DNA from 4 places in the Planococcus sp. SSTMD024 genome. Region 1 is predicted to be linked to each of the others. Evidence: riboswitches for the same ligand, from Rfam matches in the RefSeq annotation. Region 1 holds a riboswitch; each other region holds the start of a gene.

Region 1 (7,366 bases):
CTATTCTGCATGGACTCCATCGTGACCACCCTTTCTATTCCAGATCCGGCTCTTGTTCTATATATTCAACGCCGGATGGAAAAACGCCTGTCAGGGGAAAGCTTGAATCCTATTCTTTTCATGAAGGGAGAAAAAACAGATGAAAACTTTTTGGAGGCTCGTCCTCATCCTCGCCAGTTTGACCTTGCTTGGAATTGTCATTGTCGTCTATATCCTTGGGCAAGCCGGCCCGAACCAGCAGGAAGTGCTCAATGAACAAAGCTTCAACGAGGAAATCGAGCATATGGAAATCACGGTTGAAAATTCCCGCGTGGAAATTATGCCAAGCGATGACACCATGTCCCGCATCGTATTATTGGGCAATGACGACGACTTCACCTTAAATACCGAAGCTGCAGGCGGGCGCCTCGCGATCGAAGTCGACGACCGCTCGCCGTTCTTCAATTTCGACTTTAACCGCTCCTATACATTGCAAGTCTACGTACCGGCAAGCGGGCTCGATTCCCTGTCGGCTGAAAGCAATAACGGCAGCATCGAGGCGAATGATATCAGGGCCGCCGAGTTCACGCTGGAAGCAGACAACGGGCGCATCGTGTTGGCTGCAGTCGACAGCGAGACGGTCGATGTCGAAACGGATAACGGCCGGATTGAATTGAAAGACATGGAAGCTGACATCAGCGTCCGCTCATCAAATGGCCGCATCTCGTTCAGTGAAGTGTCAGGCGAACTGGAAGCACAGGCAAACAACGGCCGCATCGAATTGGAAACGGACATGCTTGATTTCCCTGTCGATTTCGAGACGGATAATGGGCGCATCGAAATCCGGACAGAAACCGAACCTGCAAACGCCCGCATCGAAGCGCGCGTCGATAATGGCAGCATTGATGTATACGGCCGTGAAAACGAAGAAACCGTGTTCGGCAGCGGTGATGCGCTGATTCGTCTCGTTTCGAATAACGGCAGCATCACTGTCGAATGAAAGATTGCCGTCCATCAAAAAGATCCGAAAATTGCGTGAAAGAAATGAGTAAGTCCAGGCCGTCTCGGGGTATGGAATAAAAAGGAGGCATTTCAATGAATTTGCATGACAAAGACGAAACGAAATTATTCAGCCCGGAATTCACCAGAAACCCCTACCCTGCCTACGACCGGCTGCGCGAACAAGACCCGGTGCACCAAGTTCGTTTCCCGGACGGCCAGCTCGGTTGGCTCGTGACGCGCTACGCGGATGCGGAAGCTGTATTGAAAGAGCCGCGCTTCATCAAGGATTTCTCGAAACTGTTCGGCGGCAGCATGGATGAAATGAGCGTCTTCACCCAGAACATGCTATTTTCCGACCCGCCGGACCATAAACGGCTGCGTGGGCTCGCACAAAAAGCGTTTACGCCGAAAATGATCGAAGGCATGAAGCCGCGCATCCAGCAAATTACCGACGACTTGCTCGATGGATTCAAAGGCAAACTATCCGTTAAGTTGATCGATGAATTCGCCTTTCCACTCCCCATCATCGTCATTTGCGAAATCCTGGGCGTCCCGTCAGAAGACCGCGATAAATTCCGCATGTGGTCGAATTCGCTCATCGAAGGCACGAGCGGCGAAGCAGGTGTCAGCGTTTATGAACATATGAATGAATTTATCCGCTATCTCGGCGAATGGTTCCAAAAAGTCCGCCAAGAGCCCGGAGATGACTTGATCAGCCGATTGATCGAAGCGGAAGAAGCGGGCGACCGGCTGACGGAAAAGGAGCTGTACGGCCTCGTTTCGTTGCTGATCATCGCAGGGCATGAAACGACCGTGAACTTGATCGGCAACACCGTACTCACGCTGTTGAAACACCCCGAACAGCAGCACGAATTATGCGTACAGCCTGAACTTATCGGGCAAGCCATCGAAGAATCGCTGCGCTTGAACGGCCCGGTCGAGTTCAGCACGTCGAGATGGGCTGCGGAAGACATGGAATTCGGCGGAAAAACGATCCACCGGGGTGATTTGGTCATCGTGGCCTTGAACGCCGCGAACCATGACCCCGAGCAGTTCGATCACCCGGAACTATTCGACATCCACCGCGAGAAAAGTGCGCATCTGGCGTTTGGAAAAGGCATTCATTTCTGCCTCGGCGCGCCGCTCGCACGGCTTGAAGGCCAAATCGCGATTGATGGGTTATTGAAACGCTTCCCAGCCATGGCGCTCGCTGTCCCGGAAGACGAACTCGAATGGCGGCCCGGCATGATTGTCCGAGGCGTGCGTGAACTTCCGGTGACACTCGGAAAATAAACATGACAAAAGGCGTTGCCGATGACTTGTTAAGGTCATTGGCAACGCCTTTTGAATTGTAGTCGGCCTGAGCCAGGAAGATGGGAAATCCAATACCCGCTTCGGAGCTGAAGGCTTCTAGTTACTTTCGTTATCGCGTTTGACGATCTTGTCGCTCACTTGCTGGCCGCTCAAGGTCACCATCGGCATCCCGCCGCCCGGGTTGACGGTGCCACCGACAAAATACAAATTGTCGTACAGTTCGCTTTGCTTCTTGTGCTTGAAGCCGCCGTTCTTATTCTTGTCAGAAACCGTGCCGTAAATCGCGCCGCGGTCCGAACCATAGATGCGTTCGATATCATGCGGCGTCCAGACGTCGCGCACCACAATGTTTTCACGCAAACCGTCCAGCCCCATGCGTTCGAGCTTGTCGATGACGCGCTCTTCGAATTCCTTGTACTGTTCCGGCGTAAACGGATTGTCCTGAATATACGGGATATGCGGCAGGATCTTGATGTTCTCGTGCCCTTCCGGCGCTTGCGCCGGATCGGTCTTGTTGACGTTGACGAGGTAGATCGTCGGATCGTCCGGCAGTTCGTGGCGCTCGAACACTTTGTCCATCTGCTCTTTTAAATTGTCCGAGAAGAAGAAATTGTGGTGATTCAGCTGCGGGTACGTCTTCTTGACGCCGAGATGCAAGACGAGCCCGGAACTGGCCGGTTCGTATTTCTTCTCCAGTTTGTCGACAAAGTCGTGCTCCGCCTTGACCATTTTTTGATAGAACGGGATGACTTCCATATTTGATACGTAATAATCAGCGGTTTGGAAACTGCCGTCTTCGAGTTCGACGCCGGTGATCTGGCCTTCCGCGCTCGTCAAGGCACGGATCACGCCCATGCCGGTATGGAGCTGGACGCCAATTTCGCGCGCCAATTTTTCCATGCCGCCTGCCAAATTGTGCATGCCGCCCGGCACATACCAACAGCCTTGCGCGTGCTGCATATAAATCATCATATTGAGCACGGCGGGCGCGCTGTAAGGCGAAGACCCGACGTATTTCACATAATACGAGAGCATATCGCGCAAATGCGGATTCGTGATGCGCTTTGAAATCGCGCTGTACATCGTCGAGGTCAAATCAAATCCAGTCAAAGTCGCAAGGATGCCGTTTTGAGCGACCGCTTCTTTTGGCGACTCGAATCCTTCTTTCAAATAGCTGCGCTCGGTCGTCTCGTAAATCCGCTTCGCATACTTCAATAGCGCGTAATATTCCTTCATGTCCTTTTTCGACAACGCCGGATTCGCCCGCTCCATCAAATGAAGGTCATGATACAAGTCGATCACCGTGCCATCCGGGAAAAACGAGCGCCACTCGCGTTCCAAGCGCTGCATCGGCACATAATCCGTCATGTTCTTGCCGCTCGCTTGGAACAGGCGGTCGAAAATATGCGGCATCGTCAAAATCGACGGGCCCAGGTCAAAACCGAAGCCGTCACGTTCCAAGCGGTTCACTTTTCCGCCGATATGCTCGTTCTTTTCATATAACGACACCTCGTAACCTTTTTGCTGCAACGAAATCGCCGCCGACAAGCCCCCAAGGCCGCCCCCGATCACGATTACGGATTTCTTCGCCTTCCCCATATATGTTCCGCCCCTTTTTCATTGAAATATGTATCTTTTTTCATCAAAATTGCCTGTATGGCGATTTCTTCCACACGCAGCCGGTATCCTTGTTATTCCCTTCATAATAAGCTTAAAAACGCATATTGTATAGTTTTTGTATAATCACAGGCGCCCTGTTTAATTTAAGAGTAAACAGGACATCGAACGGGAAAAGTGGAATGGTATAAAGACAGGCAAGCCAAAAGACAGGAGTTGACCGCTATGGCTGGATTTCTGCCACGAATATACGACACTGCCATGAAGCCGCTGGAAAAAACACGTTTTGAGAAAATCCGCAAAAACCTCGTCCAGCAAGCAACTGGACGCGTGCTTGAAATCGGCTTCGGGACAGGCGCAAACTTCCGCTATTACCAACATGCCAAACGGGTAGACGCCATCGAACCGAATCCGGAAATGAGCAAACAGGCAGAAAAGCGCATCCAAAAATCGAAGACGCCGATCTATACGTACGAAGCAGTCGCTGAAAAACTGCCCTTCGCCGATAACAGCTTCGATACCGTCGTCGCAACTTTAGTCTTTTGCACGATTCCAGACCCAGCCAAAGCGCTCGAAGAAGTCTATCGGGTTAGCAAACCCGGTGCCCGGATTCTCATGTTCGAACATGTCAAAATGGACCAGCCGCTTATAGGCAAATCCCAGGAATTTTTGACACCCGTCTGGAAAAAGCTATGCGACGGGTGCCATTTGGACCGCGATACGCTCGATTTGGTCAATCGCTCACCGCTCGAAATCGTGAAGGTGGAATCCTATTACGGCGGGCTGTTTTTGACCATTGAGAGCCGGAAACCGTTGTGAATTGTAGCTGTCCCTGTGTACGGCACAATTATGACTATTTACCTGAAGGCATGAAAATACAGAAGGAATATTACTGATCCTGATTTGAAGGTATTTCTTATTCACTTATCCTGCATGGGGCACTACTCGAATTGTGTGGTGCACAGGGACAAAAAATAATTCCCAATTCCCTTGCAATTGTCCGAAGATTGGTTTAATGTGAACAACATCAACCAGCAACTAACTTAATAATCGATTTCTTATCAAGAGAGACGGAGGGATTTGGCCCTGTGAAGTCTCAGCAACCGCCCTGATTCAGGACAAGGTGCTAATTCCAATAGGCGCAAGCCTAGAAGATAAGAAGAATGCATTTTCCATCAACGGGGCTTTCTTCTTATCGAAGAAAGCCCCGTTTTTTTTATTTCTACCACCTACACTTAAAACAGAAAGAAGGAATTCCTCATGACCCATTCAACTATTCAAACAAACCTAAAACTGACAACTGCCCCATTCAAGGCGGACCATGTTGGCAGCTTGCTGCGTCCCGACAGCATTCACGAGGCGCGCAAGCAGTTCAAAGAAGGCGCCATCACCGCGGAACAGCTGCGGGAAATCGAGACGACGGAAATCAAGCGCATCGTCGACAAGCAAATCGAAGTCGGCCTCAAAGCGGTGACAGACGGCGAATTCCGCCGCACGTTCTGGCATACCGATTTCATGGCGCATATCAACGGCTTTGAAGGCTACACGCCGGAAAAAGGCTATCAGTTTAAAAACGTCGAAACCGAAGCTTACGACGTCCGCAATACCGGCAAGATCTCGTTCAACGAAAACCACCCGTTCCTCAGCGATTTCATCGAATTCAAGGAAATCGTCGGCGGCCGCGCGGTTCCGAAACTGACGATCCCAAGCCCAAACCAATTTTTCAACCAAGGCATCCGCGACGAAGCCATCTACCCGGATTTGGAAGACTACGCGAAAGATGTCATCCAAGCTTACCGCGACGCTTTCAAGGCGTTTTATGACGCCGGTGCGCGCTATATCCAGATCGACGATGTCTATATCGCAGGGCTGTCATCGCCCGACATCCCGTTCAACGACGGCAAATACAACCGCGACTATTTGATCGACTTGGCGCTTCGCGTCGCAAACGGCGTGTTGGAAGGCAAACCGGAAGACCTTGCCGTGACGACTCACCTGTGTCGCGGCAATTATCAATCCGACTGGGCCTTCGAAGGCAGCTACGCATTGATCGCGCCGACTTTGTTCGCCAAAGAAAAAGTCGACGGCTTCTTCCTGGAATACGACGACGACCGCTCCGGCAGCTTCCAGCCACTCGAGCACATTCCAGACGGCGGACCGAAAGTCGTGCTCGGCGTCTTCACTTCAAAAAACGGCGAGCTCGAAGACAAACAAGCGATCAAAGCACGCGTCGCAGAAGCCGCAAAATACGTGCCGCTCGAGCAGTTGTGCATCAGCCCGCAATGCGGATTCGCTTCGACGCATCACGGCAATCTCCTCACCGAAGAGCAGCAATGGGACAAACTGCGGTACATCGTGGAAGTTTCTGAAGAGATTTTTGGAGAGTAAATTAAAACAGGCAAGCGCGAAAAATCGCGCTTGCCTTTTTGCTTGGAATTGTGTGGTGCACAGGGACAGTTTTATATCCTACGTCACGCACTATGCGGTTTCAGCTGTTCGAATTGTGTGGCACACAGGGACACCACTCATAACTTGGCCGTCATGCCGCCATCGATCACAAATTCGGAACCGGTGGAATAGCTGGCTTCATCCGAAGCCAAATACACCACCAAATTGCTCACTTCCTCTGGCTGGGCGGTGCGCTTTAAAGGGATGGCTTTGGCAAGTTCCCTCACTGTCTCTTTGGTATCTTCCTGTATGATCATCGGCGTTTCAATGATCCCTGGATGAATGGAGTTGACGCGGATTCCCTCCGCACCCAATTCGACTGCTGCCGTTTTCGTCATGCCCCTAACCGCAAACTTCGAAGCATCGTACGCCATAGTTCCTTTGCTTCCTCTCAGACCACTAACGGATGAAATATTGATGATAGAGCCATTTTTTGCTTTGGACATGGACTTATGAACATGTTTCATACCTAAAAATACCGATACTTGATTGATATCAATGACTTTCCGGTAATCCTCTTCTGTTAGTTCATCCATTGGCTTCACGTAGACGATACCCGCGTTATTCACCAGAATGCTGACAGGGCCAAAAGCGGATTCCGTTTCTGCCACTACCTTTTCCCACTCCGAACCTTTCGTGACATCATGTTTCATAAATTGGATGTTCCCGCCAAGTTCATTTGCCATCGCTTCGCCTTCTTTTTCCAAAATATCGGTAATCATGACCTTGGCGCCTTCTTCTAAAAATCTTTTGGCATGGGATGCCCCCATCCCCCTAGCTCCCCCAGTTATAATGGCAACTTTTCCATCCAACCGTCCCATTCACGATCTCCTCCTCATTGATATCTTCCTGTAAACCCTGAGTAGATTTCATTCACAATCATTATAAGGAAACAATTCTGAATTTTCAATATTTAATTTAATTCAAGCTGATGCTCAATGAAAATGAAGCCCGGAATTGTGCCGGACACAGGGACGGTTTCACACCCTTTTCCACTGCCCATGCG
Region 2 (7,366 bases), 140 kb from region 1:
CCGCCAAATGCGGTAACCGTTTCCGTATTGAAATACGCATAATAGAACACCAGCAACGGCCAATGCCATAAATAAAAGCCGTAGGAAATGCTGCCGAAATATTGGAACGGCTTCGAGCCGAGCAATTTCTGCACGCCGAATGCCTGGCCGTTTTCAGCAGCGATGATGACCAGGATCACCCCGCCGGTCGGCAGCAATGCCGCAAATCCCGGGAACACGGTCGACACCGGCAGCACCATTCCAGTGAACGCGATGATCGCAAGCCCGGCCCAGCCCATGACGAGATGCGCACGGTCCGAAAACCTCAGATACGGCAGCAAGAGCGCAAGCATCCCGCCGAGGCTGAATTCCCAGACGCGCGCGAATGTATCAAAATACGCCCATGGCTGATTGACCGCGGTAATGTACACCGAATAGCTGAGTGAAGCGACGAAAATGACCGACAACACCGCAAGCAAAGTTTTGCGCACCGGCGTCTTCAATAGTTTCGTCGCCAGCAAATAAACAAGCGTGATGAGGACCGGCCATGTCACATAAAACTGGCCTTGAATCGACAGCGCCCAGAAATGCTGGAACGGGCTGGCTTCGTTATTTTGCCCTAAATAATCAACAGCGCTTTTGGCCAACTGCCAATTTTGGAAATAGAACATCGACGCGAACAATTCCGCAATCGTCTGGCGCCACACACTGAGCGGCAATAGAACAATCGACAGAATCGCAGAGACGACCATTACCGTAAACGCCAGTGGAAACAGCCTCTTCGCGAGCCCCAACAGATTTTCCAAATAATTGATGCGGCCATCGCGCACCATCCGTGACAAGAGAGATGTCGTGATCAAATACCCCGAGACGATGAAGAAGACATCGACCCCGCCGGATACCGATCCGACCCAAATATGATAGACTGCCACCAAAAGCGCTGCAACTGCCCGGATTCCTTCTAACTCCGGGCGGAAACGCTTATGAGGCACTCGTAAATCCGTCATTTGTTGTACCTCGCCATTCTTTAATTTTGCGGAAAAGGAATAACCAAAAACTAAAGATCATAAAATCTTTAAGGTTAATATTGAACTGGAAATTTTCGAATTATCAAAACCCATTCCTTGCCATTTGCAAGTGTAACGCAAGCATTTGGCAGTCTCAATAGCTTAGCCGATAGTCGAAATATTCTTTGCAAGAAAAAAACCCGCCATTTCAGGCAAGGTTTTCATTAGAATAAGAAACTGAACATCAATCCGGTGTAAGTCGCCGCAACAAACCCGAGGCCGAACGTAAACGACAGCCATTCGGGCAGCTGTTTGCGATAGCCCAGCCATTGCAAACCGAGGAAGATCAGGCCGATCGCCAGCATCAAGAACGCGTCAATATTCGGTGTCCATACCGCATGCACCGGCAGATACTGCGGCCCGGCGAACCATTCGACAAAAGGCGCGCCGCCTTCCATGCGGAACGTTTCGTTGATATTATGCGGCGGGGCGAGCTTGCTCATGAAGGCGGTGATTAATAACACCAACAGCAACAGCCAGCTCTCGACTTTAAGCCATGCGCGGTTCGGGGCATCGCTTCTGGATAAGACGGCATTGATGAACGCTGCGAGCAACAGCGGCACGATGCTCAAATGCTTCAAGAGCAAGAGCTGCCCGTAAGGCAAAATCCACGAGCTCGCGTAATCTTCCGGCGCCACAAAAAACAACATGAGCCAAATGCCGCTGCCGATCAATAGGATCATCATGGCAACAGAAAACGGCGTAAACCATTTGAGAAATGCGCGCCAATTGCGCCCATCGCCCAAAAACCAGGCAATGTGGATCAATACGCCCGCCCATAATACGAGCGCCAGAAAATGAAGCGCGTGCCCAATAAAGCCTTGCCAGTCCGCAATCGATGCAGCATGGCTCGCATACGCCACATTGAGCACGCTGAGCACGAGCCAAAACGCGCGGAACGCCCACGATCCGTCGCGCCACACCACGATCACCCATGCCACTGCCATCAAGACGCCGAATACGTAGCTTTGGCCGGCGCGAAATTCTGTTGCGACATCCATCAATGCCTGACCCGGCCCAAAACTTTCCGAAAGCAATAAAACCAGCTGGATGACAGGCGGGGCAAGCAATAGCGGAATAAGCGCAAGCGCCATCAAGAGCAGTTTTTTCGGAACCTCAACAAGCGGCTTTTTCTCCGATTTGACGCAGCGCAAGACAACATCCCCTGCCAGAAACACCAACACCACATAAAGAAAAAAATCCGACAGTGCGATCAACCAACTCATCGTTTTCTACGCATTAACACAACGGCAGCGACCAACAGGATAATGGCGAGGCCCGCGATGATCAAGGTCATGCTGGAACCGCCTTCTTCTGAAGGAACTTCCGAACCGCTCGCGGCTGCCTCTTCCATCTCTGCTGCTTCCGTTGTTTCCGTTTCATCAGCTTCCGGTTCAACCGTTTCTTCTTCAGCCGGCTCTTCTTGCGCCGCTTCTTCCTCGCCTGCCTGCAATTCAAAAGCAAGTGACCCTTGGATTGGGTGGCCATCTTCGCTCAGCACGTCATATTCCACGACATACGAACCGTCTTCCAGTTCCTGCGCCGGCGTCCCGACCAATTGGTCTTCCATTACAGCCACTTCACTGAAATCCACAGCGGTACCGTCCATCGTCATCGTCATGCCACTGCCCTGTTCGATGCCGGCGCTGAAATCGAGCACCACTTGTTCAATCGGCTCAGCCACAACCGCGCCTTCTGCCGGAGTGGACGATTCAAGCACCGAATGCGCATGCGCTGTCATCGGCAAAACCAGTAATGCACTTAATAAAACCAAAGTCTTCTTCATAGGTAAGATTCCTTCTTTCTTGTTAGGTCAACTCAATTATTGCAACAACTCTTTTCAGCCTATTTCATTTGCACGCAAGAAACAAGAGCGGCGCATTTGGATTTATGAATTTTCTCTGAAGATTGGCAGCATAGGAAAAAGCCCCGAATGATTTCGAGGCTTTCTCTTTACAATCCACGAACTGCTTCCTGCGAAGTCTTTTCGCGCTTTCTCAAAGTTTCGGCAAGCAGGCTCACCGTGATCATCGACGTGAAGCCGAGGATCGAACTGAAGAACATCGCCTGGAAAACGTGCTCGATGACACCGGTGCCGGTCAAGATCATATAGCAGCCGGCACCGCTGACGACGGAAGCGATGGCGCCGGATTTATTGGCGTGCTTCCAGAAGTAGCCGAGGCTGATCGGGGCTGCAATGCCGCTGATGATCGCGGAGGTCCCGAAGTTCGTCAAAAGCGCCAAGGATTCCGGCCGGTTGATCGACATATAAAGCGACACGAGGCCGATAAAGACCAGCGACACTTTCGACGCTTTCAGCACTTTGGCATCAAGTTCCTGCTCCGTCAAATTCTTGTTTTTATAGAGAACCGGCACTGCCAGCACTTTGAACAAATCGTTGCCGATGCTGTTGGTGATGCCAAGGTACAGGCTGTCGGTCGTTGACAGGATCGCGGAAATCAAGCCCATGACGAGCAGCGCAACGATGACCACCGGGAAAGCTTCCATGATATACGCCGGAATGGCGCTATCAGCCGACGCGAGCCCCGGCAAGATGATGCGCGCGGCGAGTCCGGCGAACACCGAGAAGATCGATAAGGTGAACAAGGAGACGCCGGCGGATAAAGTGAAGGTTCGCAAGTCTTGTTCTTTTTCGACCGTCAGCACTTTATTCATCAAATGAGGCAATAGCACGAATGAAAACAGCAGCCACTGGATGCTCAAGATCGCGAAACCGCTATAGAACGGCCCGCCAGTCGACAGCGGCGAAACAAGTGCCGGGTCGATCGCGCGAAGTTCCGATTGCAGCGTGCCGAACACATTCCATCCGCCGCCGATCGTCCATAATAATGAGATGAATAACAATAGCGACACGACCGCCATCGTTGCCCCTTGGATGCCGTCGCTGACAATTTGCGCGAACGCGCCGCCGAGGCTCACGTAGACGACGGTGATGACGACGCCGATTGCGATGCCCCATAAATACGGAATGCCGATGACCGTCTCGAACATCGTCGCGAGTCCGACGTTCTGCCCGACAATGTAATAAATATTGAACAGCACCAATAAGGCGACGAGGACGCGCAAGGCTTTGCTGTTGTAGCGGTTGCCGAGCCACTGCGGGATCGTCAGGCTGCCGCCATTTTTCTGCCCGTAGCGCCAGAAAGCTTTCGTGAACAACAACAGCCCGAGCCATGTGACCCCAAAGCAGCCGATCGTATACCACAAAGTCGACAAGCCGTATGTATACGCCCAGCCCGGCACGCCGAGAAACAGGTTGGCACTGGCGTAAGAGGCGCCGAAACTCATGCCAACAACCGCCGGATTGACTTTGCCTTTCGCGATCGCAAAGCCTTTCATCGATCCGCTGTGGGCTTTGCCTTTTTTCCCGAGCCATGTCGTCAAGGCGAAATAGCCGACGAGCATCAAAGCAATCAGCGGCAATAGCCAAGTTGTATCATCCCCCATTCTGTTCGCCTCCTTTTGGTTTCGGTTTTGGATAGAGTTTGTTCCATAAAGTCAGCCCCGCGATCCAAAAGACGGCGACGGCGATCCAGTAAGCTGTCAGCATCCTCATTCCCCCTTCTAGTTGTTAACTGTTTCGTGCAATTGCTTGAACGTTCTGCCCGGATGATTGTCTTTCAAGTGCGCTTGGCCTTTGCCGTAGACTTTCTCACGGTATGTGCCGTCTGCGTATTCTTTCTGCACGAGCCCGCGTTCCTGCAAGACCGGAACGACCAGTTCGACAAAGTCTTCGAAGCTTCCGGGTGCGAGCGTATACGCCAAGTTAAAGCCGTCGACTCCGGTTTCATCTCTCCAGCGCTCCACTTCGTCCGCCACTTGCTCCGGCGTGCCGACTGCGACCGGCCCTCTTCCGCCGATGCCGACAAATGTCGCGAGTTCGCCGATCGTCCATTTTCGATCCGGATCGGCGCGCGTGAACACTTCCACCGCCGATTGCATCGCGTTGCTTTGGATGTATTCGAGCGTATCTTCCGGCTCGTATCCGGAAAAGTCGATGCCGGTCCAGCCGCTGAGCAGCGCGAGTGCGCCTTCGTAGCTGACATGGCTTTTCAAGGTTTCGTATTTCTCTTGCGCTTCTTCTTCGGTCTTGCCGACAATCGCGGTGAAGGTTGTGTACACCAACACATCTTCCGGGTTTCGGCCATTCGCTTTGATGCGTTCACGGAGTGCGTCGACGCCTTTTTTCACCACCGGAATCGTTGGCCCTGCCGTAAACACCGATTCGGCGTGCTTCGAGGCGAACTCACGGCCGCGCGGCGAAGCGCCTGCCTGGAACAATACCGGCGTGCGCTGCGGCGACGGTTCGGATAAATGCGCGCCCGGCACTTTGAAGTATTTGCCTTCGTGGCGGATGTCATGGACTTTCGCCGGGTCGGTATAGACTTTCGATTTTTGATCACGGACGACCGCGCCGTCTTCCCAGCTGCCTTCCCATAACTTGTAGCAGACGTCCAAATACTCGGCCGCGAATTCATAGCGTTCGTCGTGGCTCATTTGGTCATCGAGCCCGATATTCACTGCAGCACTTTTCAAATAGGAAGTGACAACGTTCCAGCCGATGCGCCCTTTTGTCAGATGGTCGAGTGTCGACATGCGCCGTGCGAAGGTGTACGGATGTTCGTGGCTGACAGAAGCCGTGACCCCGAAACTCAAATGCTCCGTCACTGATGACATGAGCGGCACGACCAGTAGCGGATCATTGACCGGCGTCTGCACCGCATTGCGTAATGCGGCATCGCGCGTGCCGCCGTAGACATCGTAGGTTCCGAGCACATCGGCCAAAAACACCGCGTCAAATCTGCCTTTTTCCAATAGTTTCGCAAGTTCGATCCAATATTCGCTGTCCTTATACGTATGCGACCGGTCGTCCTCATGCAGCCACAACCCCGGCGACTGGTGCCCGCCTGCGCACACCATCTCAAAAGCGTTCAAATAAATCCGTTTCTTCGTCATCGTCAAATTCCTCCTTTTGAAATCGCAATTTCCGCAGCCCTCTGTAGAAAATAAAAATAGCCCTCTTTTCTCTGAAAACGAGAAAAGAGGGCTATTTGAATGGTCGGGTCCGCTCTCTTATCTCCCAAGGAATCTCTCCTTGCTGGAAGTAGCACCTTCCTGATTGATATCAGGGGTTGCTGAAGCGTCATCGGGCCAGTCCCTCGGCTTCTCTGGATAAGATTATTAAATTAATCCCTATCTTAATACTAGGAAATAGAGAAGTCAACCGAATATTTAAAATTCTTTTTAGATTTTTTCGATCGTCCGGCTTTCGCCACCGAAAAATGCCGCTTCCCATTCAACCGGGTAGCGGCATTTACGCTTGCTCTTACAGATTCAAACAGCTGGTGTCATTCCAGCCCGTCCAGTTCTTCTGCAGAATGAAAATTATCCGCCAAGACGCTGCTGGCAGGCAGTTCCAGTTTTCAGTCTTTGCGGTAAACGTCTTCTGCACGATGAAACCCGTCCGCAATGAGCGTATCTTGAATATTATCGTCGTTGACGGCAACTGGTTCAAGCAACACAGACGGCACTTCGCTTTTTCCGTTGTTGATGCTGACGGTCGGTCCGATTTCGTTCCCTTCCGCCAATTCGACAGCAAGCGCTGCGACACGTTCGGACAATTGCTGGATCGGTTTATAGACGGTCATCGATTGTGTGCCGTCGACAATCCGCTGCACAGCTGCCAGTTCGGCATCCTGCCCTGCGACCGGGACGGACCCGGCAAGCCCTTGTTGCGCAAGCGCCTCGACCGCCCCGCCGGCGGTCGCGTCATTTGCCGCGATAACCGCATCTATTTGGTTGCCGTTGATGTCGAGCGCCTGCGACATATGCGCAAAAGCTTGTTCCGGCGCCCAATCTTCAGTCCACTCATCATAAATGATGTTGATGTCGCCGCGTTCGATTGCCGGCTGCAGCACATCAAACACGCCTTTTTTCAAAAGATGGGCGTTATTGTCTGTCGGGGCGCCGCCGATGTAGACGTAATTGCCTTCTGGAACCAATTCCAGCATTTTCTCGGCTTGCAGCTCCCCCACCTTTTCATTGTCAAAGGAGACGTATAAATCGATTTCCGCATTTTTCACGAGCCGGTCGTAAGCGATGACTTTGATGCCTGCCCCGTGCGCTTTATGGACAATCGCTGCGGTCGCTTCTGCGTTATGCGGCACGATGACGAGTAAGTCGATGCCTTGTTGGATCATCTCTTCGGCTTGGGCGATCTGCAGCGCGTCGTCCCCATTCGCTGCGGCAATCTCCACTTCCAATCCGCGCGATTCAATCGCTTGTTCGAACAATTCTCG
Region 3 (7,366 bases), on a different contig from region 1:
AAGGTTTCCGGTTTGCCGAAGAGCTGTTCGGCCTCCAGGGATTGGTCGACGACCGCAAAGCTATTGTTCAATTGAAAAGCCGGAAGCGGCCATTCAGCCAGTGGAGAGCGTGTCATCGTTCGGCCCCTTTCCCGTGCGGATCCATTCCCTGAGCGCACCGAGTTCCCGAACGACCACCGCTCCTTTTACATGCAAATCCGCAAAGCTCGACAAAGTGACGGCCCTGCCACCAATGAGAACGGCTGGATTTGAGTCCACCTTAGAGAATGCTTCCGCGTAGGTTTTTAACACCGGCAAGCGGTGTGCAAGGGCCCCTGACAGGGCAACAACATCCGGCTGCCAGTCACCAGCCAATTCGAGAGCTGAATCGAGCGGCAAATTCGGCCCCATATAGCGGACATCATAACCTTCATCACGGAACATGGCCGCGACCATCTTGAGCCCGATGTAATGCTCTTCGCCTTCTGGGCCAAAGATCATCGCTTTTTTGCGGCCATCCTTATCTTTATTGCGTAGTTCCGTAGCGGACAAGACAAAATCGCAAACGGCGGTTGCCAAATGCTCTTCTGCCACCGAAATCTCATTTTGTTCCCATAATTCGCCGATGCGGTACATCGCCGGCGTCAAGAGTTCGCCGTAAAGCTGTTCATGTGAATGGCTTTCCAGGAAATCCTGGACGTATTTCAAAGCTTCCTCTTCCTCCCCTTGGAGAAAAAGATCCGAAAGCTGTGTTGACTCGTTCATTTGATCAGCTCCTTTTATGTGGAGGGAGCTCCAATAACCGGACTGCGCGATCGAGGCAGCCCCGCATGAAATCTCCTTGCGTTGTTTCCGTATAGCGCGGCACGATTTCGATAAGCCGCCTGAAATTATCGATGATGAGCGCAGTTTCCACGTTGCGGCTTACGAGCACCGTCTCGAGCCAGATGGCATAATCGAGAAAGGATTGTTCGCTCTGCAGCTCCCAAGCCGTTTCGAGATAATCCAAGTGATGATGATTGTCCTTGACGGTATGTTCATATCCCCTATCGCCGAAACGCTCCCATAAATTCGGGTACGCTTCGTAAATGCCGTCTGCCGTGTCGGTTGCGATTTGCTGTTTCTGCTCCAGGTTCATTCGGCCACCACTTCGTATTGATGGACTTTCGGGACGATTCCCGCGAGTTCCTGGTCTGGGTAGTTCTTCTCCAGGTCATGGATTTCCTTGAACTCCTGGCTCTTGACCCAGTTCATGTATGCCTGTTTGGACTGCCATTCCAGGTGGACGGTCAGTTCGTGGCGCTTTTTCGTGTTCTGGATCAACCGGAATGAAGTGAAGCCTTCCGCCTGGTCCACGCGCCGTGAACGTTTTCGGTATATTTCTATGACGTCTTGCACTTTGTCTACCGGTACACTGACGGTCGATGTGACGATGTACATAATTTCAGAACCCCTTTGCAACTGGCCTTGCGGCGGCCAGGCATGATAAAAGTATACCTCAGCATACCATTTCAGCCTCCGAAATAAAAGTGAGCGCCTTTTCTGGAATCGCAAGAGTATTTTCAATATTCCGCTTGTATTTCTTAAGCGATTGCCGTATGATGGAAAACATCAACCAACCACAACTATATAAAATGATTCTTATCTAGAGAGATGGAGGGATTTGGCCCTGTGAAGTCTCAGCAACCGGACGAGTTTGTCACGGTGCTAATTCCAATAGGCGTAGCCTAGTAGATGAGGAGATGGCATATACAGCAGGGGCTTTCTTCTTATCATAGAAGAACGCCCCTGCTTTTTGATTTTGAAAGGATGAGGATCATGACACAACATAGTTTAGAAACGCGCCTGGTGCAGCTGGGCAATCGCAGCGACGAACGGACCGGGGCGGTCAATCCCCCGATTTACCTTTCTACCGCCTATGAACACGAAGGCCTTGGCAAATCCACGGGCTACGACTATACGCGGACAAAAAATCCGACACGCCAGCTGCTTGAAGAAGGAATCGCAAACTTAGAAGGCGGCGATGCAGGATTTGCGTGCAGCTCCGGCATGGCCGCGATCCAATTGGTCCTCTCTCTGTTCCGCCCGAACGATGAAATTTTGCTTCCTGAGGATATTTACGGGGGCACATACCGATTGCTGGAACAATATGAAGAAAAATACCATATCCGTCCCGTATACGATTCCTTCATCGATCCAAAGACGGTTGAAGCGAAAATCAATGCCAATACGAAAGCGATTTTCATCGAAACGCCGACCAACCCGCTGATGCAGGAGATCGATTTGGAAATATACGCCCAACTGGCGAAGCGCCATAATTTGCTGTTGATTGTCGACAACACCTTCCTGACGCCTTTCTTGCAGCAGCCGCTCGCAATCGGCGCTGATATCGTGCTGCACAGCGCAACCAAATACATCGGCGGCCATAACGATGTACTTGCCGGGCTTGTCGCCGCAAAAGGCAAGACTTTATGCGAAGAGCTTTTCAACGCCCACAACTCGGCTGGCGCTGTGCTGTCGCCGCTCGATTCCTGGCTGTTGATCCGCGGCTTGAAAACTTTGCCGCTTCGCATGCGCCAGCACGAAGCGAATGCCAAGGAACTCGCCCGCTTCCTTGAAACGCAAGAGACCGTGACAGACGTGCTGTATCCGGGAAAAGGCGGCATGCTGTCGTTCCGCCTGCGTGAAGAACAATGGATCGGGGAATTCCTCGAGAGCCTATCGCTCATCACGTTCGCCGAAAGCCTCGGCGGTGTGGAAAGTTTCATCACCTATCCTGCGACGCAGACCCATGCCGATATGCCGGTCGCGGAACGCACGGCGCGCGGCGTCTGTAACCGCCTGCTCCGCTTCTCGGTAGGCGTAGAGCAGGCAGAAGATTTGATTGCTGATTTATCGCAAGCCCTGGCCAAACTGGAAAAGGAGGTCGTTTCCCATGAGTGAACGACGCGAGACGAAATTGATCCATTCCGCAGGCATCGATCCATTAACAGGCGCAGTCAATGTGCCGATTTATTTATCATCGACTTTCCACCAGGAAAGCATCGATTCGTTCGGCCCATTTGATTACAGCCGCTCCGGCAACCCGACGCGCAAATCACTTGAGGAAACGATCGCCAAACTTGAAGGCGGCGCACGGGGCTTGGCCTTTTCTTCCGGCATGGCGGCCATTTCATCGGCATTCATGCTGTTGAAAGCCGGCGACCATGTGCTCGTTTCAGAAGACGTGTACGGCGGCACTTACCGCTTCATCACGGAAGTGCTGGAAAAATTCAAAGTCGATTACACATTCGTCGACATGACCGACCTTGGCGAAGTGGCCGCGGCTTTCCTGCCGAATACGAAAGTGGTTTACATCGAAACCCCTTCCAATCCCGTCATGAAAATCACCGATATCGAAATGGCCGCCAAACTGGCAAAGGCGAATGACGCGATGACGTTTGTCGATAACACGTTCATGACACCGCTTTACCAGAATCCGCTTGAACTCGGCGCGGATATCGTGCTTCACAGCGCGACGAAGTTCCTGTCTGGCCATAGCGATATCACAGCTGGGCTGGCGGTGACAAAAGATGCCGGCCTCGGGGAACAATTGGCCTTCATCCAAAACACATTCGGCTCTGTGCTCGGCGCACAGGACTCTTATACATTGATTCAAGGCATCAAAACGCTCGGCGCCCGCACGAAACAATCCGGCGAGACGACCGCACGCATTGCGGAATATTTGCATAGGCATCCGCTTGTCGAGGAAGTCTATTATCCGGGCTTTTCGTTCCATCCCGGAAACCCAATCCATAGCCGCCAGGCAAGCCATGCAGGCTGTGTGCTGTCGTTCCGCCTGGCGGATAAAGACGCAGCCCGCATTCTTGTGGATACTTTGGAGATCCCGGTATTTGCTGTCAGCCTTGGCGCCGTCGAATCGATCCTGTCCTATCCGGCTACCATGTCCCATGCGGCCATGCCCCCCGCTGAACGTGAAAAACGCGGCATCACCGATGGGCTTCTGCGTTTCTCTGCAGGGCTCGAGCATCCCGATGACTTAATCAACGACTTCAGCCAGGCGCTCGAAAAAATTGCCATCGCCAAAGGACTCAGCGTCGCTGATTGATTGTGCTCATTAAAAAAGACTGTCCCCCTCGTCATCTAACTGACGAAGCCGGACAGTCTTTTTTTTATGCCTTTTCATCCTGCAGCCACGAAACCTAAGAAAGCCTGAATTCCAGGGGGAGGGGAATTCAGGCTTTCTTCTATTTATTATAAGACAATCTGCTGGGCAGGCTCTTTGAGCGATACTTTGGCAACGCCCGTTTCTTCGGCAGCCCTAGCGACTGCTTCAGCGACCGCCTGTGCAACGCGCGGGTCGAACGGCTTCGGTATCACATAATCCTCGTGAAGTTCATGGGTGGCGATCAAGGCGGCAATTGCTTCAACTGCCGCGATTTTCATCGCGTCGTTAATGTCGCTCGCCTGTACATCGAGTGCGCCCCGGAACAATCCAGGGAATGCCAATACGTTATTGACCTGGTTGGCGAAATCGGAACGCCCTGTCCCGATGACCCGGGCACCGGCCGATTTCGCGGCTTGCGGCAAGATTTCAGGATTCGGGTTCGCCATCGCAAAGATGACCGGATCTTCATTCATCGAACGCACCATGCTTTCCGTCAATGCGCCTTCTGCCGACACGCCGACAAAGACGTCGGCACCGGCGATGACATCCGCCAAATGCCCTTGTTCCATCTGGTAATTGCTCATTTCCGCCACTTCCGCCTTGAACGGGTTCATGCCATTCGGGCGGCCATTATAAATCGCGCCTTTCGTGTCGCACATGACAATATGGCCGAACCCGAATTTCGCCAGCAATTTGACAATGGCGATGCCCGCTGCACCAGCGCCGTTGACGACCACTTTCACATCTTCCACTTCCTTTTCAACGAGCTTCAAGGAATTGATGAGGCCGGCCAGCGTGACAATCGCAGTGCCGTGCTGGTCGTCGTGGAATACGGGAATGTTCATTTCCTGTTTCAAACGCTGTTCCACGATGAAGCAAGTCGGGGCGGCAATGTCCTCCAAATTAACGCCGCCAAATCCCGGTTCGAGCAATTTGACGGTCCGGATGATTTCTTCAGCATCCGTCGTATCGAGGCAGACCGGGAATGCATCCACACCGGCAAATTCCTTGAACAATAAAGCCTTCCCTTCCATGACCGGAAGCGCTGCTTGCGGGCCGATATTGCCGAGCCCGAGCACAGCGGTGCCGTCCGTAATGACCGCGACCGTATTGCCTTTCATCGTGTAGTCATGCACTTTGCTTGGATCGGCATGAATTTCACGGCACGGTGCCGCTACGCCAGGAGAATAGGCGAGGCTCAAATCCCTTTCGTTTTCCACAGCCACTTTTGAACGAATCTCCAATTTCCCTTGATGCCTTTTATGCAAGTTCAGCGAATCGTTTTTCAAATCGGTCATTTGCCTCATCTCCCTTTTGATTATAATTGTTTATTATATCGCCTCCTCGCTTAATTGAAAGACTTTTCTTGCAATTCTGATTAATTTCAGACTTTAGGCTGATAGAGAAAGAGTGAAGTCCCATACCTTATTTCCGTAGCCTCGTTGTTGACACCGAATATTTTCCCCGGTAACCCGCGCTGATAATCGCGATATGGTCCACACTAATCCTCAATTTTTTAAAAAATAATTAAACAGCCCCTATACAGCCGAAAAAGCCCGCTGCTTGAGCGGGCTTTCCAGCAAATTCATTTGTTCACTTCCTGGTTTCAGCAAGTTTGATGGATGCGAGTGTGGATGTGATCGCCATCTCATCGGGATCATCGACACTTCCACGGAATTCACGTTTTATTTCACCATAGCCTTCGACGAAATAATTACGATAGACTGAACCATCTTCTTCTTCAATCGTTTCGAGCATGAATACGTTATCGAAATTTTGGTATGGCGTCTCTAAAGTGGCGCCTGTTTCGACAACCGTCGCATCACCGATTTCCTGGCCTTCTTCGATCGGGAATTCCAGATAGGTCGAAATCACCTCCAAGGCTTCCAATTCTTCAAAGCTGGCCGTGTATTCATCGTAGAACTCCCCTTCCTGCTTAACGAGCTCGATGCGGTCATCATGCAAGCGGAAAACTTTAAGAACGACAGTTCCGCCGTTGTCTTCATAAGTTGCGACATGATTCGCTTCCATATAATCGGTTTTCAGCGTAAACTCGGCAAATTCATTGCCATATCCCTCAAATCTAGCAGTAGACCCATCTTCAAGGAAGTAATCATATGGATCGACAGCGGCCTCTTCGCTATCATGGCTATCTCCGCTGGTGGTTTCCGCTGGCGTTTCTTCCGATACCTCTTCTTCAACAGCCTCTTCCTGCACTGCTTCTTCTGCAGGTTCCTCCGTTGCCATTTCTTGCGTTCCACAGCCAGCTACTGCAAGAACAAGTGCCAGCCCTCCCAAACCAAAGCGATAATTCATCAACTCTCCTCCTTTTATAAATAAGTGCTTACCATATTAATTTTACCGAATATTCAGTTATTAATAAACGAAAAAAGGTATTTTTGTTCCAACTCGGTCAAAGATGGAGCGAATTATGGTAAATCGGTTTCAGGTGGATATCGTATTCTTTCCGCACTTCGTTCAAATCATAAATATGTCCCCGAAATTCCGGGTCTTCGAGTTTTTCAATCTGTTCATGCACAAGATCGGCAAAATAGACGCCGACGGCTACGCCTTTTGGATATTTACGTTTCACTTCTGCCACAAAATCGTCTGTCAGCTCTTGATTGAACGCATGATACAAAGCGGCATTCACCACAGTCAAGGAATCTTTCGTCGCATAGGAGACGACATAATAATTGCCATATTCGTCTTTCAGAAGATCGCGTTCGGCTTCTATATTCATTCTCTTCTCCTCCTTTAAACGCTGTTGCTTTTCCATACCCTCAGCAAGCTTAGTGAAAACAGGTTTCAGGGTCCATAAAAAAACCTGCATGCCGTTAAACGGCACGCAGGTTTTTTCCATTCAATACGCCAGTTGCACCAAATCGCCGAATAGCGAAATGAGCAATAAACTGACCGCTCCGACAGAAACAGCTGCAATCAAGCCGATGTAAAACGGCTTCAACCCCATCCCCCGGAATATTTTCAAATTGGTCGATAACCCGACGCCTGCCATGGCAAGGCCGAGCATATACGTCGAACCGAAGGAACTCCAAAAGCTGTAGAACTCTTCCCAGCCTGACGCGCCGAACACGCCGAAAGCCTGGCCGCCTGAAGCGAGTGTCGCATCACCGACCGTGCGGAGAAGCGACAGCAGAAGAAACCCCAAAATGAAGAACGGAAACAGTTTATACCATTTCGGCATTGTGCCCCCGTCCT
Region 4 (7,366 bases), on a different contig from region 1:
GTGCTGACGGGAATTCCCAAATCTTCAGCAATCAACGGCAATAAGCCGACACTGATAAATTCGGTGGTGCCAATGGCAAAAGCACTTAGCGCCAATGCCAATAAGGCAAAATTGCTTCTTTTTTGTGATGCAGACATATGTTTCTCCTCCAAAGCGTTTTTATCGATCGATTTCGCTCGATACATGCTAGTATGGATGGCGAGGTTTTTAAAAGGAAGTACGTACTTTAAAGTGCTGTAGGCACTTTTTGGTGCCTATGGGAGGAATAGAAATGGTGAAAAAATATAATATTTCGGTGGAAGCCACGTTGGAAGTGATCGGCGGCAAATGGAAAACGGTGATTCTTTGCCATTTGACGCACGGCACGAAACGGACGAGTGAATTGCGGCGTTTGATGCCAAACATCACACAAAAGATGTTAACGCAGCAATTGCGTGAGTTGGAAGCTGATGGCATCATTAACCGAATCGTTTACAACCAAGTGCCGCCAAAAGTCGAATACGAACTAAGTGAGTATGGCTGGAGCTTGCAAGGCATTTTGGATTCGTTGTGACAATGGGGCGAAATGCATATTGAGAAAGTGCACGGCGATAAATTCGAAGTGCTGGAAGAAGGCGTCTTGAACGACCATTTAAAATAGCCAGCAGCCGGTCTCCAAAAAGCTAGATGGTACGGGGAGATGGGGACGGGTTAAACGGCTGGAATGCTGTTTTAAAATTTAGTTTACATAATATAAATTATAGGAAGTTATGTTTCATTTAATAAGTATACTCATGACAGTGAGACGAAACCGGGATTTTCAGTGAAACCAGCTGTTTTTTTCATTTGCTGAGCTATGCGTTTGTTTGAGTGATTTTGTCGTGTTTTTCTACGAAGACTGCGTTACTTAACATGACCAGTAAATCAAAAAACCAAATCGGTTCAGCTGTTGATCAGCCGTTCCGGTTCGGGTTTAGTTGTTTGTCAGCTTGGCACATATCAACTGGACTCTTAAGTCGTCAGCCTGATGATGATTGTGTAGTTCATGTATGCATCGCTGCATCGCCGTATTCATTTTGCGCCTTTTAGTTCCATCAGTTCTTATGTAGCCATAAACCGCTCCGGCTGGCTTCTTGCTGCAGTCACTAATCCATAAAATCTCCTGATTGATCGATCAACATCTTTTATTCGCATAATTCCGCTATCGAGCCCTTTCATATGACTTTTCCAGGAATGGCCGCTTCCTGCCGCTTTTCCGGCCAATTCACCAGGAATATGCCTGTAAAGATCAACGCGCCGCCAACGATCAGTGACACCCCGACTTGCTCCCCTAAAATGAGCCATCCCGAGATGACGCCAAAAAACGGCGCCAGGAATAAAAAAGCGCTCACTTTCCCGGGATTGCCGTTTTGCAGCAGGTAAAACCAAATCGCAAACTGGATGATCGATGCCGGAATCGCCAGCCAGAAAATAATGAACAACGACTCGGGATTGAGTGCCAGTCGTTGGGTTTCCAACAAGCTGCTTGCCATCAGCAAGATCAAGCCGCCAAACAGCATTTGATACGCCGTCAGCACCCACGTATCGAGCCGGATGCCCCAATACTTGATCAATAATGTGCCGATTGCCCAGGACACAGCGCTCCCGAAGCCGAACAAGGTGCCGACTTCCAAGTTCACTTGGCTTCCCATCGTGATGAAGACGCCGAAAAACCCAAGCAGCACCCCTCCCCATTGAACGATGCGGTAGCGGATGCCGAGTGCAACGGTGCCAAAAATCACCACCAATAAAGGATTGGTGAACGTCAAAATGGCGGATTCCCCAGCCGTGATCGTCCGCAAACTCAGGAAAATGCAGCCCATGACGCCCGCGGTCTGGAAAAAGCCGATAACCAGAATATGCAGCCACTCGGAACGCTGTCTCGGGTGCTTGCGCCGGAACAGCTTGACAAAGACGGCCATTAAAATGCCCGCAATCGTAAAACGGATCCCGACCAACAGCAACGGCGAGACGTGGTCGAGGCCGATTTTGCCGACCGCAAACGAAGACCCCATCAAACTGGTCGTGATGATGACGAGAAACGCGAAAAGGAATTTGTTGTTCACAGGACACCCGCTCCTAGCTGCATGAAAAAACTCATCCAGAAATAGTCGAAACTTTTGATCTATTCCCCTATCGTACCGCATTTTTGCTCCAGTTGTCTCCCTATCTTTAAAACCGGACATTATTGATTCCAGACAAAAGCCCATTCCATAGCAAAAAAACCGGAAACGCCATCTCGTGTGCGATTCCGGGTGGGCATTAAATTAACGGATCAAATTATGCTTCCGTCACGAGGAAATTCCAGCGATGCCCGTCCACATCCGAAAACCCCGCTCCGTACAAGCCGTTTCGCTCACCCGGCGGCGCAAAGACGATGCCGCCTGCCTGTTCGATGCGGAATACGAGATTGTCGACTTCTTCACGGGATTTGGCCGACAGCGAAAACAACACTTCACTGCCGATCGATGTGTCCGCGATGTCTTGCTCGGTAAAGGCTTTAAAGGTTTCTTGCGGGAACAGCATCACATACAGGTGCTGCCGTTCCACATAGAATGCCGCTTGCTGGTCGTTGCTCGAATCCGCTTTGAACGTCAAAAATCCGGCTTGTTCATAAAACGCCGTTGCCGCCTGCAAATCCTTTACCGGCAAATTGATCCACAAGCTGTGGTCCATGGTTTTTCACCTCGTTTCCCTTCCTAAACCAGTCGCTGCCCTGCCCGGAGATCGTGTTAACTATCTAATTCCCCCGCTGCGTCATGGCAAACCCATCGGCGCGTATGTCCATCACAAGCCGCTCCGTTGACTTCTCGCAAACGCTCCTTTAATATAATGTTTTATTCCCTACTATATCACTCAGAAAAGGATGGTTTATATGACAACTTCGACTCGTGTCCAACCGGTCGACGAGGCAAAAGACCCCGTTTATCGCGATTCGATTGCACTGGACGCACCGCAAAAAGCATTGATTGGCGGCGGACTTACCGTCAGCGCATTGTTGACGGTCTACTTGCTCGCCACACAGCACATTTCACAAACCATCTTGCTCGGGCTTGGGCTATTGCTCGGTTATACCTTATTCCATGCCCGGTTCGGCTTCACGTCCGCTTTTCGGCGCTTCATGTCGGTCGGCAATGGCCAAGCGATGCGCTCGCACATGCTTATGCTGGCAGTTGCCGTGACGCTCTTCGCGCCGATTCTGGCGTACGGCTATTCGTTCTTTGGCACCGGTGTGTCAGGGTACGTCTCCCCGGTCGGCGTGAGCTTAGTCGTCGGTGCGTTTATTTTCGGCATCGGCATGCAGCTCGGCGGCGGCTGTGCTTCCGGCACGCTCTATGCGATCGGCGGCGGGCGTTCGGTCATGTTCGTCACGCTGTTGTTCTTTATTATCGGAACGACGATCGGCGCCTATCACTTGCCGTTTTGGACAGAAGACATGCCGGCTTTTGAACCGGTGTCACTCGCGACGTCCACTGGTCTTGGCTACGGCGGCGCATGGCTCGTGTCGATTGCGTTGTTCGGGCTCATCGCCTGGATCACGTTGATCATCGAGAAAAAGAAACGCGCCCCGAAAATGGCGCCGCTTCCGACAACGACTGGTTGGAAACGCATTTTCCGCGGTTCGTGGCCGTTGTTCGCCGCAGCGATCGCGCTTGCGGTATTGAACGCACTGACCTTGATGACGCGCGGCACGCCGTGGGGCATCACGTCCGCATTCGCATTATGGGGATCAAAAATTGCCGGATTCTTCGGCGTGGACGTCGCAAGCTGGGGCTACTGGCAAGGCGCAAATGCCGCGATGCTCGAATCGTCCACTTTCGCCGATTCCACCACGGTGTTGAACTTCGGGGTCATTCTCGGTGCATTTCTCGCATCCGCAGCTGGCGGCTTGTTCAAGTTCACCAAAATCACCATGGGCAATTTCTGGGCATCCGTTGTCGGCGGCTTGTTGATGGGCTACGGGGCGCGGCTCGCGTTCGGCTGCAACATCGGCGCGTATTTCGGCGGCATCGCTTCATTTAGCCTGCACGGCTATATTTGGGGCATTCTCGCACTCGCCGGTACGTTTTTCGCACTTTACTTGCGGCCCTTGTTCGGCCTGTCTGTCCCGAAATCCAACGATTCGGTGTGCTAGAGGTTTTAATCGCTTAACGATAAAAAAGGAGGCTCCCTGTCACAGGGAGCCTCCTTTTACATTTACATGACGACCGATAATGAGTCCCGCAAATTCGCTGTTCATTATCGGTCAGCTAGCCGCCCAAGTGCCCGATTAGCTGAATCCGCAAGGGCCCTGATTCCCGCTCACTGGTTGACTGGCGCACGGTTTTTCAGTTCCCTGCGTAAAATCTTGCCGCTGATTTTTGTTTTCGGCAATTCCTCGATCACTTCGATCTCGCGCGGTGCGGCATGGGCGGACAGTTTCGAACGCACAAACAAGCGAATGTCTTCGATTACTTCATCGCTGACCGTATAGCCGCTGTTGAGCACGATAAATGCTTTGACGATTTCTCCCCGCAGCGCATCGGGCTTGCCGATCACGCCCGCTTCTGCGACCGCTTCGTGTTCGAGCAATTTGCTCTCCACTTCAAACGGTCCGATGCGCTCACCTGAGGAATTGATCATGTCGTCACTGCGCCCTTGGAAAAAGATGTAGCCGTCTTCGTCTTGGATCGCCAAATCGCCGGATAAGTACCAGCCGTCAAATTGGAAATACGACCGGTATTTGGCCTCGTTTTGCCACACTTCCCGCATGATGCCCGGCCACGGGGTGCGGATTGCCAAATGGCCGATCTCCCCGTTTGGCAGCGCCTCGCCTTGGTCGTTCAGGATGCTGACTGATATGCCGGGGAACGGGCGCCCCATGGAACCTGGCTTGATGACTGCAGCCGGCAAATTGACGATCAGCTGGGCGCCGGTTTCGGTCATCCACCACGTATCGTGGATGCGCAGGCCCAATTGCTCGCTTCCCCAATAGATCACTTCGGGGTTCAACGGTTCACCGACGCTCAGGATGTGGCGCAGCGAACGGAGGTCGTAGCGCGCCAAGACCTCAGCCCCCGCTGATTTCAGCATGCGGAACGCGGTCGGCGCACTGTACCAAACCGTGACCTTTGCCCGCTCGATGGTGGCGTACCAGGAATCGGCATCAAAACGCCCGCCGTTGACGACGATGGTGGCGCGGTTCAGCCACGGGGCGAAGATCGCATAGACGGTGCCCGTTACCCAGCCCGGATGCGCCGTGCACCAATAGACATCGTCTTCTTTCAAATCGAGCACCCAGTGGCCGGTCTGGTATTGATGGATCATCGCGCGGTGTGCATGGATGATGCCTTTCGGTTTGCCGGTCGAGCCGCTCGTGTAATGGATGTTGAGCGGGTGTTCCAAGTCGACCCATTCAGTTGAAAAACCGCTGTCAGTGGTTTGTTCTGACAGCTCCGTCAAGGAAATTTCCCCTGCTCGGCAGCGATCGGATCCGGCGGTGATGAAAATCTTTTCCAGAGACGGCAACTCATCCCGTGGAATGCGCACGGCAAGCGCCGGGTCGGTGATGATAAAGCGCCCACTGCAGTCTTGTACGCGGTCGCGCACCGCTTCTTCCATGAACGCCTCGAACAACGGGCCGGCGATGGCGCCGAGTTTTATCACTGCGAGCATACTGATATAGCAATCGGCATTTTTCGGCAGGAAAATAAAGACGATGTCGCCCCGGCGGACGCCTTCACTTCGAAGGGCTGCCGCGACGTGGTCGGTTTGTCTTTTCACTTCGTCGAACGTCCAGTGCTCCTCGTGTTCACCATTGATGTAATGAAGGGCCGTTTTGCTGCCGTAGCCGTCCTCGACGTGCCGGTCGATGCATTCATGGGCCATGTTGACTTTTCCTGTCTCGCTCCAGGTAAATTGCCGTTCCACTTGCTGCCAGGAAAAAGATCGCCGCCCTTGGTCATAGTCCGGCAAGTTCGGCTCGTTCCCTGGTTGAAAACGTGGTGCCAATGGTTGATTGCTCATCTGTTGTGCCTCCTTTTGTCTATAGAAAAAACCCCGCTCATCGAAAGAAGAGGGGATTCGGTCCTCAACTTATCTTTCAGCCTCGCGGACTGCAGGAAGGAGCACCTGTGCAAGCATTGCTTGCCGGTTGCTGGGTTTCATCGGGCCTGATCCCTCCACCACTCGTGATAAGAAGTGTTGCTATGTAATTGAAAAACGAATGTCCAAAACAAAAACAGACCTCCACGAGAGAAGGTCTGTTGTGCCTTCTCTTATCTGCCAGACGCATTCGCCTGTTGGAAGGAGCACCTGTGCAAGTAAGACTTGCCGGTTGCCGGGCTTCACAGGGCCAATTCCCTCCGCCGCTCTCGATAAGATGATGGTTGTCTATGAAATTCGCTATGTCGACAATGGTACGGGAGCACTTCCGGGATGTCAACAACTTCTTCCAAATAACTTGAAATATTCCTTGTTTTCCGACTTTTTAAATAGGCATTCCCTTTTAGGTTCGTGGCACCAGCCGCCGCTTGAAAAAAGGATTTTCTCAATTGTTGCGGAATGGCCCATCTCATTAAAACCATTACCGGGAATATACTGACCTTTTTCTTGATTATTGCTATACTCAAGAGACTTTAATGAAAAGTGCAGGTGTTCATGATTCAACCGTATTTGATCCAAACCATTGATTCGCTCGACCCAAGAGTTTCTCATGCCTCCCCCGTGCCGCTCCATCGCCATCAGCAGACCGCAGAGCTGGTGTGGATGGAAAGCGGCACGGGGGAAGTCGCGCTCGCCGATCAGCGGCTGGCGCTGTCACCTGGCGATCTGCTGTTGATCCCGACAGGCTGTTGGCATCGTTTCGACCGTGCCGATGGGCGCATCAGAACACTGATTGGCCCCCCCGCCTCTAACATGTCTTCGGTTCGATTCATGAAGGCGGAAAGCCCGCAGTTTATCGCTTCACTGTTTGCGGAACTCGAGCGTGAAATTCAATCGGCTGCGTCCTCTGGCAGCAAATGCCAAAAAATAGTGGAACTGTTGTGGATGGAATGCGGCATCACGCAACTTTCGGCATCTGCCCTGCCCACGGATTCTTTCCGATTGCTTCACCTCTTGCATGAATTGGAGGAAGACTGCCACTTGCCGTTTTCCCTATCCGCTACCGCCGCCCGGTTCGGCCTTAGCAAATTCCACTTCAGCCGCCTGTTTAAAGAACGCTGCACACAAACACCGCTTCAGTTCGTCATCGGCTGCCGCCTGGACTGCGCGCAGCAGTTATTGCGTGCGACTGGAGAGGAAGTGGCAGCCATCGCCGCCCGGTGCGGCTACAAGAGCGCTACGCAGTTTCACGCGGCGTTCACAC

The links. Region 1 has a riboswitch for S-adenosylmethionine ahead of AB9R92_RS08085 (5-methyltetrahydropteroyltriglutamate--homocysteine S-methyltransferase). Riboswitches for the same ligand answer to the same signal wherever they lie in the genome.
Region 2: it holds a riboswitch for S-adenosylmethionine, as region 1 does, so the genes downstream of both, AB9R92_RS08705 (LLM class flavin-dependent oxidoreductase) here and AB9R92_RS08085 (5-methyltetrahydropteroyltriglutamate--homocysteine S-methyltransferase) in region 1, are expected to answer to the same signal.
Region 3: it holds a riboswitch for S-adenosylmethionine, as region 1 does, so the genes downstream of both, AB9R92_RS14025 (methionine biosynthesis PLP-dependent protein) here and AB9R92_RS08085 (5-methyltetrahydropteroyltriglutamate--homocysteine S-methyltransferase) in region 1, are expected to answer to the same signal.
Region 4: it holds a riboswitch for S-adenosylmethionine, as region 1 does, so the genes downstream of both, acsA (acetate--CoA ligase) here and AB9R92_RS08085 (5-methyltetrahydropteroyltriglutamate--homocysteine S-methyltransferase) in region 1, are expected to answer to the same signal.

What each region holds. Positions count from the first base shown of each region.
Region 1 covers NZ_JBGGNS010000021.1:198,652-206,017, forward strand. Annotated here, with positions in the region: gene AB9R92_RS08060 (DUF2238 domain-containing protein) at 1-20, opposite strand, end outside; gene AB9R92_RS08065 (DUF4097 family beta strand repeat-containing protein) at 140-979, shown strand; gene AB9R92_RS08070 (cytochrome P450 family protein) at 1,075-2,274, shown strand; gene AB9R92_RS08075 (phytoene desaturase family protein) at 2,392-3,894, opposite strand; gene AB9R92_RS08080 (class I SAM-dependent methyltransferase) at 4,138-4,731, shown strand; SAM riboswitch class I at 4,968-5,073, shown strand; gene AB9R92_RS08085 (5-methyltetrahydropteroyltriglutamate--homocysteine S-methyltransferase) at 5,173-6,300, shown strand; gene AB9R92_RS08090 (SDR family NAD(P)-dependent oxidoreductase) at 6,438-7,181, opposite strand.
Region 2 covers NZ_JBGGNS010000021.1:343,318-350,683, forward strand. Annotated here, with positions in the region: gene AB9R92_RS08685 (acyltransferase family protein) at 1-986, opposite strand, end outside; gene AB9R92_RS08690 (copper resistance D family protein) at 1,211-2,272, opposite strand; gene AB9R92_RS08695 (copper resistance protein CopC) at 2,269-2,832, opposite strand; gene AB9R92_RS08700 (sodium:solute symporter family transporter) at 3,000-4,514, opposite strand; gene AB9R92_RS08705 (LLM class flavin-dependent oxidoreductase) at 4,632-6,023, opposite strand; SAM riboswitch class I at 6,138-6,246, opposite strand; gene xylF (D-xylose ABC transporter substrate-binding protein) at 6,491-7,366, opposite strand, start outside.
Region 3 covers NZ_JBGGNS010000022.1:1,081,737-1,089,102, reverse strand. Annotated here, with positions in the region: gene AB9R92_RS14045 (STAS domain-containing protein) at 1-116, opposite strand, end outside; gene AB9R92_RS14040 (cobalamin B12-binding domain-containing protein) at 94-744, opposite strand; gene AB9R92_RS14035 (hypothetical protein) at 749-1,117, opposite strand; gene AB9R92_RS14030 (antibiotic biosynthesis monooxygenase family protein) at 1,114-1,419, opposite strand; SAM riboswitch class I at 1,618-1,720, shown strand; gene AB9R92_RS14025 (methionine biosynthesis PLP-dependent protein) at 1,798-2,922, shown strand; gene AB9R92_RS14020 (aminotransferase class I/II-fold pyridoxal phosphate-dependent enzyme) at 2,915-4,087, shown strand; gene ystJ (NADP-dependent malic enzyme) at 4,234-5,445, opposite strand; gene AB9R92_RS14010 (hypothetical protein) at 5,741-6,463, opposite strand; gene AB9R92_RS14005 (hypothetical protein) at 6,561-6,890, opposite strand; gene AB9R92_RS14000 (YeiH family protein) at 7,011-7,366, opposite strand, start outside.
Region 4 covers NZ_JBGGNS010000019.1:1,232-8,597, forward strand. Annotated here, with positions in the region: gene AB9R92_RS03825 (MFS transporter) at 1-137, opposite strand, end outside; partial or broken gene AB9R92_RS03830 (winged helix-turn-helix transcriptional regulator) at 272-640, shown strand; gene AB9R92_RS03835 (DMT family transporter) at 1,194-2,084, opposite strand; gene AB9R92_RS03840 (VOC family protein) at 2,299-2,694, opposite strand; gene AB9R92_RS03845 (YeeE/YedE family protein) at 2,894-4,153, shown strand; gene acsA (acetate--CoA ligase) at 4,321-6,024, opposite strand; SAM riboswitch class I at 6,091-6,198, opposite strand; SAM riboswitch class I at 6,273-6,381, opposite strand; gene AB9R92_RS03855 (helix-turn-helix domain-containing protein) at 6,658-7,366, shown strand, end outside.